DNA from 2 places in the Bacillus silvicola genome. Region 2 is predicted to be linked to the other one. Evidence: a T-box and tRNA genes for the amino acid it is inferred to sense, from the RefSeq annotation. Region 2 holds a T-box; the other holds one or more tRNA genes.
The links. A T-box is a leader RNA that pairs with one kind of tRNA and senses whether it is charged. The one in region 2 lies ahead of tyrS (tyrosine--tRNA ligase), so its partner is inferred to be a tRNA-Tyr.
Positions count from the first base shown of each region.

Region 1 (4,921 bases), on a different contig from region 2:
AGGTTAAGGAGAGGGGTTAGCGTAAGCGAAGCTCTGAACTGAAGCCCCAGTAAACGGCGGCCGTAACTATAACGGTCCTAAGGTAGCGAAATTCCTTGTCGGGTAAGTTCCGACCCGCACGAAAGGTGTAACGATTTGGGCACTGTCTCAACCAGAGACTCGGTGAAATTATAGTACCTGTGAAGATGCAGGTTACCCGCGACAGGACGGAAAGACCCCGTGGAGCTTTACTGTAGCCTGATATTGAATTTTGGTACAGTTTGTACAGGATAGGCGGGAGCCATTGAAACCGGAGCGCTAGCTTCGGTGGAGGCGCTGGTGGGATACCGCCCTGACTGTATTGAAATTCTAACCTACGGGTCTTATCGACCCGGGAGACAGTGTCAGGTGGGCAGTTTGACTGGGGCGGTCGCCTCCTAAAGTGTAACGGAGGCGCCCAAAGGTTCCCTCAGAATGGTTGGAAATCATTCGTAGAGTGCAAAGGCATAAGGGAGCTTGACTGCGAGACCTACAAGTCGAGCAGGGACGAAAGTCGGGCTTAGTGATCCGGTGGTTCCGCATGGAAGGGCCATCGCTCAACGGATAAAAGCTACCCCGGGGATAACAGGCTTATCTCCCCCAAGAGTCCACATCGACGGGGAGGTTTGGCACCTCGATGTCGGCTCATCGCATCCTGGGGCTGTAGTCGGTCCCAAGGGTTGGGCTGTTCGCCCATTAAAGCGGTACGCGAGCTGGGTTCAGAACGTCGTGAGACAGTTCGGTCCCTATCCGTCGTGGGCGTAGGAAATTTGAGAGGAGCTGTCCTTAGTACGAGAGGACCGGGATGGACGCACCGCTGGTGTACCAGTTGTTCTGCCAAGGGCATAGCTGGGTAGCTATGTGCGGAAGGGATAAGTGCTGAAAGCATCTAAGCATGAAGCCCCCCTCAAGATGAGATTTCCCATAGCGTAAGCTAGTAAGATCCCTGAAAGATGATCAGGTTGATAGGTTCGAGGTGGAAGCATGGTGACATGTGGAGCTGACGAATACTAATAGATCGAGGACTTAACCATATAATATGTAGCAATGTTATCTAGTTTTGAAGGAATATATGTTTAGATTTCTTCTTGACATTCTGAAAAGAATGTGTATAATGATAAAAGTCTGGTAATGATGGCAGAGAGGTCACACCCGTTCCCATACCGAACACGGAAGTTAAGCTCTCTAGCGCCGATGGTAGTTGGGACCTTGTCCCTGTGAGAGTAGGACGTTGCCAGGCTTGTATTATTCCGCAGTAGCTCAGCGGTAGAGCTATCGGCTGTTAACCGATCGGTCGTAGGTTCGATTCCTACCTGCGGAGCCATTATGCTTCCATAGCTCAGCTGGTAGAGTACTTCCATGGTAAGGAAGAGGTCACCGGTTCAAGCCCGGTTGGAAGCTTGAGAAAAGTTTTGGATTTTTTTGGCCCGTTGGTCAAGTGGTTAAGACACCGCCCTTTCACGGCGGTAACACGGGTTCGAATCCCGTACGGGTCACCACTTTTGGAGGATTAGCTCAGCTGGGAGAGCACCTGCCTTACAAGCAGGGGGTCGGCGGTTCGATCCCGTCATCCTCCACCATATATATTTAAATGTCGGAGGGGTAGCGAAGTGGCTAAACGCGGCGGACTGTAAATCCGCTCCTTCGGGTTCGGCAGTTCGAATCTGCCCCCCTCCACCATTTTCTTTAAAATAACCTGAAAGGGTTTATTTTTTTGAGAAGATAACCATACTAGTAAATATTAATGGGCTATAGCCAAGCGGTAAGGCAACGGACTTTGACTCCGTCATGCGCTGGTTCGAATCCAGCTAGCCCAGCCATTTACGAGCCATTAGCTCAGTTGGTAGAGCATCTGACTTTTAATCAGAGGGTCGAAGGTTCGAATCCTTCATGGCTCACCATTTTCGCGGAAGTAGTTCAGTGGTAGAATACAACCTTGCCAAGGTTGGGGTCGCGGGTTCGAATCCCGTCTTCCGCTTTATTACTACGGGGCCTTAGCTCAGCTGGGAGAGCGCCTGCCTTGCACGCAGGAGGTCAGCGGTTCGATCCCGCTAGGCTCCATATAAATAGGGAAAGCTTACATCAAATGATGTAAGCTTTTTTTGTGCTTAAATTTCACATAAAAAGACAACTTGTGTATATGTTGTTTAAAATGAAAGAAGAGCATAAATAAGGAGAGATAATTATGAAAGTTGTCATTGCATCTGATTCATATAAAGAAAGTTTGAAAGCTATGGAGGCATGTGAAGCTATTGAAAGAGGTTTTGCAGCAGTTTTTCCTAAAGCAGAGTACGTTAAAGTACCAATTGGAGATGGAGGTGAAGGAACGGTCGAATCTCTTGTTGGTGCTACAATGGGAGAAATTATATCACTTAATGTGACAGGGCCGCTTGGAGAGAGCGTGCAAGCCTTTTATGGTATGTCTAAGGATAAGGAGACAGCATTTATTGAAATGGCAGCAGCATCAGGATTACAACACGTTCCAATTGAAAAGAGAAACCCACTTATTACAACAACAAAAGGGACAGGTGAACTTATATTACATGCATTAGATCAAGGAGTGAAACACATTATTTTAGGACTTGGAGGAAGTGCTACAAATGATGGTGGGGCTGGTATGCTATCCGCTTTAGGTACAAGGTTTATAAACAGGAAAGGTGAAGTAATAGAACCCTCTGGAGGGACATTAAATTTGATTACTACTGTTGATCTTTCTAGGATTGATTCACGCCTAAAGGATTTAAAGTTAGAAGCAGCGTGTGATGTAGATAACCCTTTAGTTGGAGCTAGCGGGGCATCTTTTGTATTTGCGAGACAAAAGGGCGCAAATGTAGAGATGATGAAAGAGCTAGATGAGAATTTAAAACATTATGCTAATATACTTAAACAACATGTATCTTTAGATGTATCTGAAATACCGGGGGCGGGGGCAGCTGGAGGAATGGGAGCAGCTGTCGTTGCGGTGCTAAAGGGGCAGTTAAGAAAAGGAATTGAAATTGTATTAGATTATACAAATTTTGATAAGTGTATAGAGGGCGCCGATCTGATTGTAACTGGTGAGGGAAGAATAGATGAACAAACAGCGTATGGAAAAGCTCTTGTTGGTGTCGCGAAGCGGGCGAAATATCGTCATATTCCTGTAATTGCTATTGGTGGATCTGTATCCTCGAATTATACGACTGTTTACGAAAAGGGAATTGATGCAGTGTTTAGTATTACAGCGAGTCCAATGACATTAGAAGAAGCATATAAAAGGGCAGAAGAGAATATCGAAATGACAGCAAGAAATATTGCAACAGTGTGGAAATTAGCATCAGAAAAACGCTTCTAAATGTAGAAGTGTTTTTTAATCCATTTATTTGATGATATTTTGCATAATCCTGAGTGATGATGGAGAAAAGTGCGGATAAAAATATTAGCTGATAGAAAAGTCAGTTGTTTCACTAAGTTAACTTTATACATAGAATAGTCTTAAAATTTAGGTTTCAATGAGTGTACAAGTGAATATATTGTATATCCATGCAGAAAAATGTCGAGTTGAGTCAGACTATATAAAAGATTTAAAATATTTAGGAAGGCATAAAAGGGGGATACTATCTATGAAAAAAGAAATCTCAGTTATTGGAGTTCCAATGGATTTAGGACAGATGCGTCGCGGGGTTGATATGGGACCAAGCGCGATCCGTTATGCAGGGGTAATTGAAAGAATTGAACAAATTGGATATGACGTTAAAGATTTGGGAGATATATGTATTGAGAGAGAAAAAGAAGTAGATGAAAATACAAAATTAAGAAACCTTACACAAGTTGCAACTGTATGTAATGAATTAGCAAGTAAGGTTGATCATATTATAGAAGAAGGTCGTTTTCCACTTGTATTAGGCGGTGACCATAGTATTGCTATCGGTACGCTAGCTGGTGTAGCGAAACATTATAAAAATTTAGGTGTTATTTGGTATGATGCACATGGTGATTTAAATACAGAAGAGACTTCACCATCTGGAAATATTCACGGTATGTCACTTGCTGCAAGTTTAGGCTATGGACATCCGACGCTTGTAGACTTATATGAAGCATATCCAAAGGTGAAAAAAGAGAACGTTGTAATTATCGGTGCACGTGCATTGGATGAAGGAGAAAAAGACTTTATTCGCGATGAAGGCATTAAAGTATTCTCAATGCATGAAATCGATCGTATGGGTATGACGGCTGTTATGGAAGAAACAATTGCGTATTTATCTCATACGGATGGTGTCCATTTATCATTAGATCTAGATGGGCTTGATCCTCATGACGCACCAGGAGTTGGAACACCTGTAATTGGCGGTCTATCTTATCGTGAAAGCCACTTAGCGATGGAGATGTTAGCAGAAGCTGATATTGTTACATCTGCTGAGTTTGTTGAAGTAAATACAATTTTAGATGAGAGAAACAGAACAGCAACAACAGCGGTTGCTTTAATGGGTTCTTTATTCGGTGAAAAACTGAAATAAATGTAAGAAAAGCAACTGTGAAGTTGCTTTTTTTATTGGGAAATAGGCGTATAATTATGATTGATATTATACTGTAGGGTAAGAAAGGTTGACATCTTACCAATTTAAGCTAAAGGGGGCGTTTGTAATTGTCGTTTGTTTCATGTATGGTATAATTAACTAGTTGTTGGAAATACATACAGATAGAGCATAAAATAATATTTCAATATATGGATAGAATTGCTCGTAAGTAGGAGGAAGGGTTAGCATGCCTTTTGAAGATACGACCATTTTGAAATATCTTAGTACGGCATTAGATATTGCTGTTGTATGGTTTATTATATATAAGCTAATTCTTATAATCCGGGGCACGAAGGCTGTTCAACTTTTAAAAGGTATTACAGTTATTATTGTCGTCCGGATGATCAGTA
Region 1 covers NZ_JBNGVC010000013.1:1,052,337-1,057,257, reverse strand. The annotation lists rRNA gene ACP6L7_RS27555 (23S ribosomal RNA) at 1-1,052, shown strand, start outside; rRNA gene rrf (5S ribosomal RNA) at 1,143-1,258, shown strand; tRNA gene ACP6L7_RS27545 (tRNA-Asn) at 1,268-1,342, shown strand; tRNA gene ACP6L7_RS27540 (tRNA-Thr) at 1,347-1,419, shown strand; tRNA gene ACP6L7_RS27535 (tRNA-Glu) at 1,443-1,517, shown strand; tRNA gene ACP6L7_RS27530 (tRNA-Val) at 1,523-1,598, shown strand; tRNA gene ACP6L7_RS27525 (tRNA-Tyr) at 1,615-1,698, shown strand; tRNA gene ACP6L7_RS27520 (tRNA-Gln) at 1,764-1,838, shown strand; tRNA gene ACP6L7_RS27515 (tRNA-Lys) at 1,844-1,919, shown strand; tRNA gene ACP6L7_RS27510 (tRNA-Gly) at 1,925-1,996, shown strand; tRNA gene ACP6L7_RS27505 (tRNA-Ala) at 2,007-2,079, shown strand; gene ACP6L7_RS27500 (glycerate kinase) at 2,204-3,349, shown strand; gene rocF (arginase) at 3,618-4,511, shown strand; gene cdaA (diadenylate cyclase CdaA) at 4,759-4,921, shown strand, end outside.
Region 1: it has a tRNA-Tyr gene. The T-box ahead of tyrS (tyrosine--tRNA ligase) is inferred to sense a tRNA for this amino acid. The anticodon was not compared.

Region 2 (4,921 bases):
AAACTTCATGATCCTTCTTGAAGCTCGTCTTGACAACTTAGTTTACCGTATGGGCTTAGCTCGCACTCGTCGCGCAGCTCGCCAATTAGTAAACCACGGTCACATCATGGTTGATGGAGCTCGCGTAGACATCCCATCTTACCGTGTAAAACCTAACCAAACAATCAGCGTTCGCGAAAAATCTAACAGCCTTGTTGTTGTTAAAGAAGCGATCGAAGTTAACAACTTCGTACCAGAATACTTAACTTTCGATGCTGATAAGTTAGAAGCTACTTACACTCGTCACGCTGAGCGTTCTGAGTTAGCAGCTGAAATCAACGAAGCATTAATCGTAGAGTTCTACTCTCGTTAATGACAAAAAGCCAATCCTGTGGATTGGCTTTTTTCGTTTATATATAAGATAAAATTATTTATTTTCGAGGAACCTTTGGGATAAAATAAGCATGAGTAAACGCTATTCCCCTAGATTTTTTAACATACATATATATCCCAAAAATAATAAAAAGCCACACTCTATTGAATGTGACTACATTAATTTTTCAATTGATTTATTTTCTTCTTCAATTTATAATATCTTAACAGCAAAAGTACCCCTAAGGGTACTTTCTGATTCACATTTTCACTCTTCTTGTCTTTCTTGTCTTTCTTGTCTTTCTTGTCTTTCTTGTTCCCTCGATTTCTTCTGTTTCTTCTTCCTGTTCCGTTTTTATTGTTGATACTCTATCGTACAGATCCATTATTTTCTTCGTCACATTAATTCCTCCCACAACAATTCCAAGCAAACCAATATAAATCAACACAGTAGTTTTATTGTCCACTACTGAAACGATTACAGTAATTACACCACCACAACAAGTCAACATACTTCCCATGACATCCATGTATTCTCGGAATTTAACACCTGCTTTCCGATAACGTCCATACCACCACAAAACTAGTACCACTCCAATAACAAATGCTCCTGTCCACATCACCATGTTAAATCCTTCCAATAAATCCCTCATATAATTACTCCCTTTCCATAAATAAATTTTTGCTGCCTTTTTCTATTTACGGAAAATAATTAAACACCTTCTTTTTATTTTTTAAAAAAGACTTTTTTTAATTTACATCTAATAATTACAGTTAAAACTACGCGTATAATAACAACATTTTCTCTTTGATTTATCGACGACGTCCTTAGACAGATTTATTCTTTCTAGCTAAAAAAGACTGTTTAAAGCAACTAAACAGTTACTTCAAACAGCCTTCATTTTTATATATAAAATAAAATTATTTAGTTTCCTCTTTTTGAACATATACATAAGCATCTTTCTGCTCTTTATGTATATCAACCTTCGTGTTCTCTGCAAGCTGACCCGCATTTAGCAAAGAAAAAATAATGAGCGCTTCTAGTGACATTTTGTTTTACCACTCCTTTCTAGTTGTTATACGTTTATCATACCGCTTACATGTGATTTCCGTATGAACTCGAAAAGGAGATTACAACAAAAAGATTACAGGAATGCTAATGCACGCTATAATAACCATAAAATAGGAGGTGGATTCTTTTTGACAATAAACCAAATGGTTCAACTCGGAAGTTCATTTATGCTATTTATTACTTCAGCACTCGCTAGTTGGTATCAGGGGAGTAATTTGATAGATTATCCTGATGAATGGAAATATAGCGCTAAGTTTACGAATTACTTTAAAGGCACCGTTTCAAATTACCAAGATATTTATCAAATCGATTTCTTTATATATGCGGCAAAATTTTATCCAACAGCATTTATTGTTATGCTTATTAGTTTACTTTATATGCTCGTATTAATTCTTCATATTCTATTTACAAGAACTCGTGAGGTAATCTAAATTCATACATAAAAACCCCGAATCATAAACTTTTCAGCCTACAATTCGGGGTACTATTTGTTTATATTCGTTTCTGATTAGTAACGAATTAAGAAATATTTCTTTTTACCGCGGCGAATGATTGTGAATTTGCCTTCGATGCGGTCGTTTTCTGTTACAACGCAGTCTAATGCTTGTGTACGCTCACCGTTTACGTAGATTGCACCGTTCGTCACATCTTCACGTGCTTGACGTTTTGATGGAGAGATTTTACTTTCTACAAGTAAGTCGATTAATACTGTATCTTCTGCCGTACGTTCTACAGATGGTACGTCTTTGAAGCCTTGTTCGATTTCGCTTGCAGTCAGTTCTGCTACAGAACCGCTGAATAGTGCAGCTGAAATTTTAATCGCTTGCTCTAATGCTTCTCCGCCGTGAACAAGTTTTGTCATTTCAGAACCTAATGCTTTTTGTGCTGCACGTTTTTCTGGTGCTTCAGCTACTTGCTTTTCAAGCTCAAGAATTTCTTCATGAGATAAGAATGTGAAGTATTTTAAGTATTTAACTACGTCGCGATCATCTGTGTTAATCCAGAATTGGTAAAACTCGTAAGGAGTTGTTTTCTCTGGGTCTAACCAAATTGCGCCGCCTTCTGTTTTACCAAACTTCGTACCGTCAGATTTTGTAACAAGTGGAATTGTTAAACCGAATGCTTTCGCATCTTCTTCTGATTTACGGATTAATTCAAGACCAGCTGTAATGTTACCCCATTGGTCACTACCACCGATTTGTAGGCGGCAATTATGGTTTTGGTATAAGTTTAAGAAGTCGTATGATTGTAAAATCATATAACTAAACTCAGTGAATGAAATACCAGTATCTAAACGAGAAGCTACTGTATCTTTTGCTAACATATAGTTTAAACCGAAGTTTTTACCGATATCGCGTAAGAATGAAATTACATCTAAGTTACCAAGCCAATCATAGTTGTTAGCCATTGTTGCTGGGTTGTCCACGTTTTCGAACTCTAAGAAGTTTGAAAGTTGGTTTTTAATGCTTTCTGTGTAGTAAGCAACTGTATCTTTCGTATTTAATGTACGCTCTGCTTTTTTACCACTTGGGTCACCGATCATACCAGTACCACCGCCAACAAGTGCGATTGGTTGGTGACCAGCTAATTGGAAACGACGTAACATTAATACTGGTAACATATGACCGATGTGTAAGCTATCCGCTGTCGGGTCGAAACCACAGTATAATTTAACGCTTTCTTTTTCTAATAATTGCTCAAGTCCCTCAGCATCTGTTTGCTGATTAATTAGACCGCGAAATTCAAGATCTTGTAAAATACCCATATCCTACATACTCTCCTTTAAGTTCATTACTGGCGTGAAGGTTGAAAACATAAAAAAATCGCCCCTTCAAATAAGGGACGATTTTGATTATCGCGTTACCACCCTAGTTGCAGGCAAAAAAAAGCCTACCACCTTATTTACATAACGGCTTAGCACCGTCTTTTCCCTTTTGAATATAATTCAATCGAAAAAAGATGCTCTAGGGGCGTAATTCGCGATCATCTATGTGCTGATTTCCACCGACCATCAGCTCTCTAAAACAGGGAAATGATCACTACTTCTCCCTTTCCACGCTCAATTATTCATATACTTTTCTTTATACCATCATTTATATAGGCGTGTCAAATAGAGGTCGAATTTCTATCCTTTACAACGTCGCAAAGAGTATCGTAATAAGAGAAAGAATTGGAACTCCAACTAGTAACGAGACATGAAACACAACTGATAAATCATTCCCAATTGTCGCCTCCACAGGATCTTTCGCTGGAGAACCAAGAAATCCGATTAATCGATCGAAGCGACTTACCGTTTTTGGAAAGTCCGGTATTTCTACATAGTCACTGTCTAAATGCTGCTGTAATTTATATTCACTCTTAAAGGGATTTTCGCTCAATTTCATCCACCTCCAGCAATTGTTTTAATTTCTTTATCCCGTTATGAAGTCTCGATTTCACTGTTCCAATCGGAATGTTTAATATCTCTGCAATCTCTTTTTGCTGCATATCATGATAATAAGAAAGAATGAGGACCGCTCGCTGTTCTTCAGGAACTTTCAAAATTGCTTCTCTTACTGTGAGCCGATCTTCGTGAGAAAATTCTTTTTCCTGAATCGGCACTAAAAATGGCAAAAGTGTACGCCACTTTTTTCTTCTATTTAATTTATTAATCATAAGACGATAACCAATTTGAAATAAATACGTTTTTATTTTTCCTTTTTCAAGTTCATACATATGCTTCTTTCGTTCTAATGTCAAAAACGTATCTTGCACGAGGTCGATACTTAATTGTTCATCTCGGTTAAATCGATATAAAAATGTGTATAGCGCTGGTTTGATTAAAACATATAGTTTTTCCCCAGCCTGCTTATCTCCACTTTGATACGCAAGCATGAGCTCCTCCTCAATCCCAATCAGCGCCATGATTTTTGATCTCCTTTATTCCTTTTAACGTTAATGAAATACGGGAAATTAAATAGCAACTAGCGACAATAATCCATACTTGCGATTGATTCGTAAAAAATTGAACATACGGGTTTTGAATTGTCTGTCCGGTTGAAACTAAAATATTTAATGCTTGCACACATACGCATGCATACACTGCAAGACAAGCCGAAATCGTATCAAATACATTCCAGCGAAAATACACTTTTGTTTTTGTAAAATCAATTTTATATCCATTTTTCCGTACTATATGTTTTCTATCAAATGGAATGATGATTGAAAACATAACAATCATCATGACCCCAGCTGTAATCATTGATACTTTAAATCCAATTGGCATCGGTAATAGCAAACCACAAGAAAATACAACTATAACTCCAATTAAAGCAAAAGTAAGAAGTAATTTATTAGACATATAAAAGCCTCCCTCATCTATTCTTTCATAAATGTATACAGACGAGGAAGGCGCTTCGTTCAAATATTATTTTATTTTTTTAATAATCTTTGCAGGATTCCCGCCAACTACTACATTATCAGGCACATCTTTCGTTACAACGGCGCCAGATGCGATAA
Region 2 covers NZ_JBNGVC010000012.1:1,567,347-1,572,267, forward strand. The annotation lists gene rpsD (30S ribosomal protein S4) at 1-352, shown strand, start outside; gene ACP6L7_RS20115 (hypothetical protein) at 612-1,004, opposite strand; gene ACP6L7_RS20120 (transporter) at 1,273-1,401, opposite strand; gene ACP6L7_RS20125 (YjdJ family protein) at 1,552-1,854, shown strand; gene tyrS (tyrosine--tRNA ligase) at 1,932-3,188, opposite strand; T-box leader at 3,259-3,488, opposite strand; gene ACP6L7_RS20135 (hypothetical protein) at 3,556-3,801, opposite strand; gene ACP6L7_RS20140 (RNA polymerase sigma factor) at 3,782-4,327, opposite strand; gene ACP6L7_RS20145 (hypothetical protein) at 4,308-4,763, opposite strand; gene ACP6L7_RS20150 (maltose acetyltransferase domain-containing protein) at 4,830-4,921, opposite strand, start outside.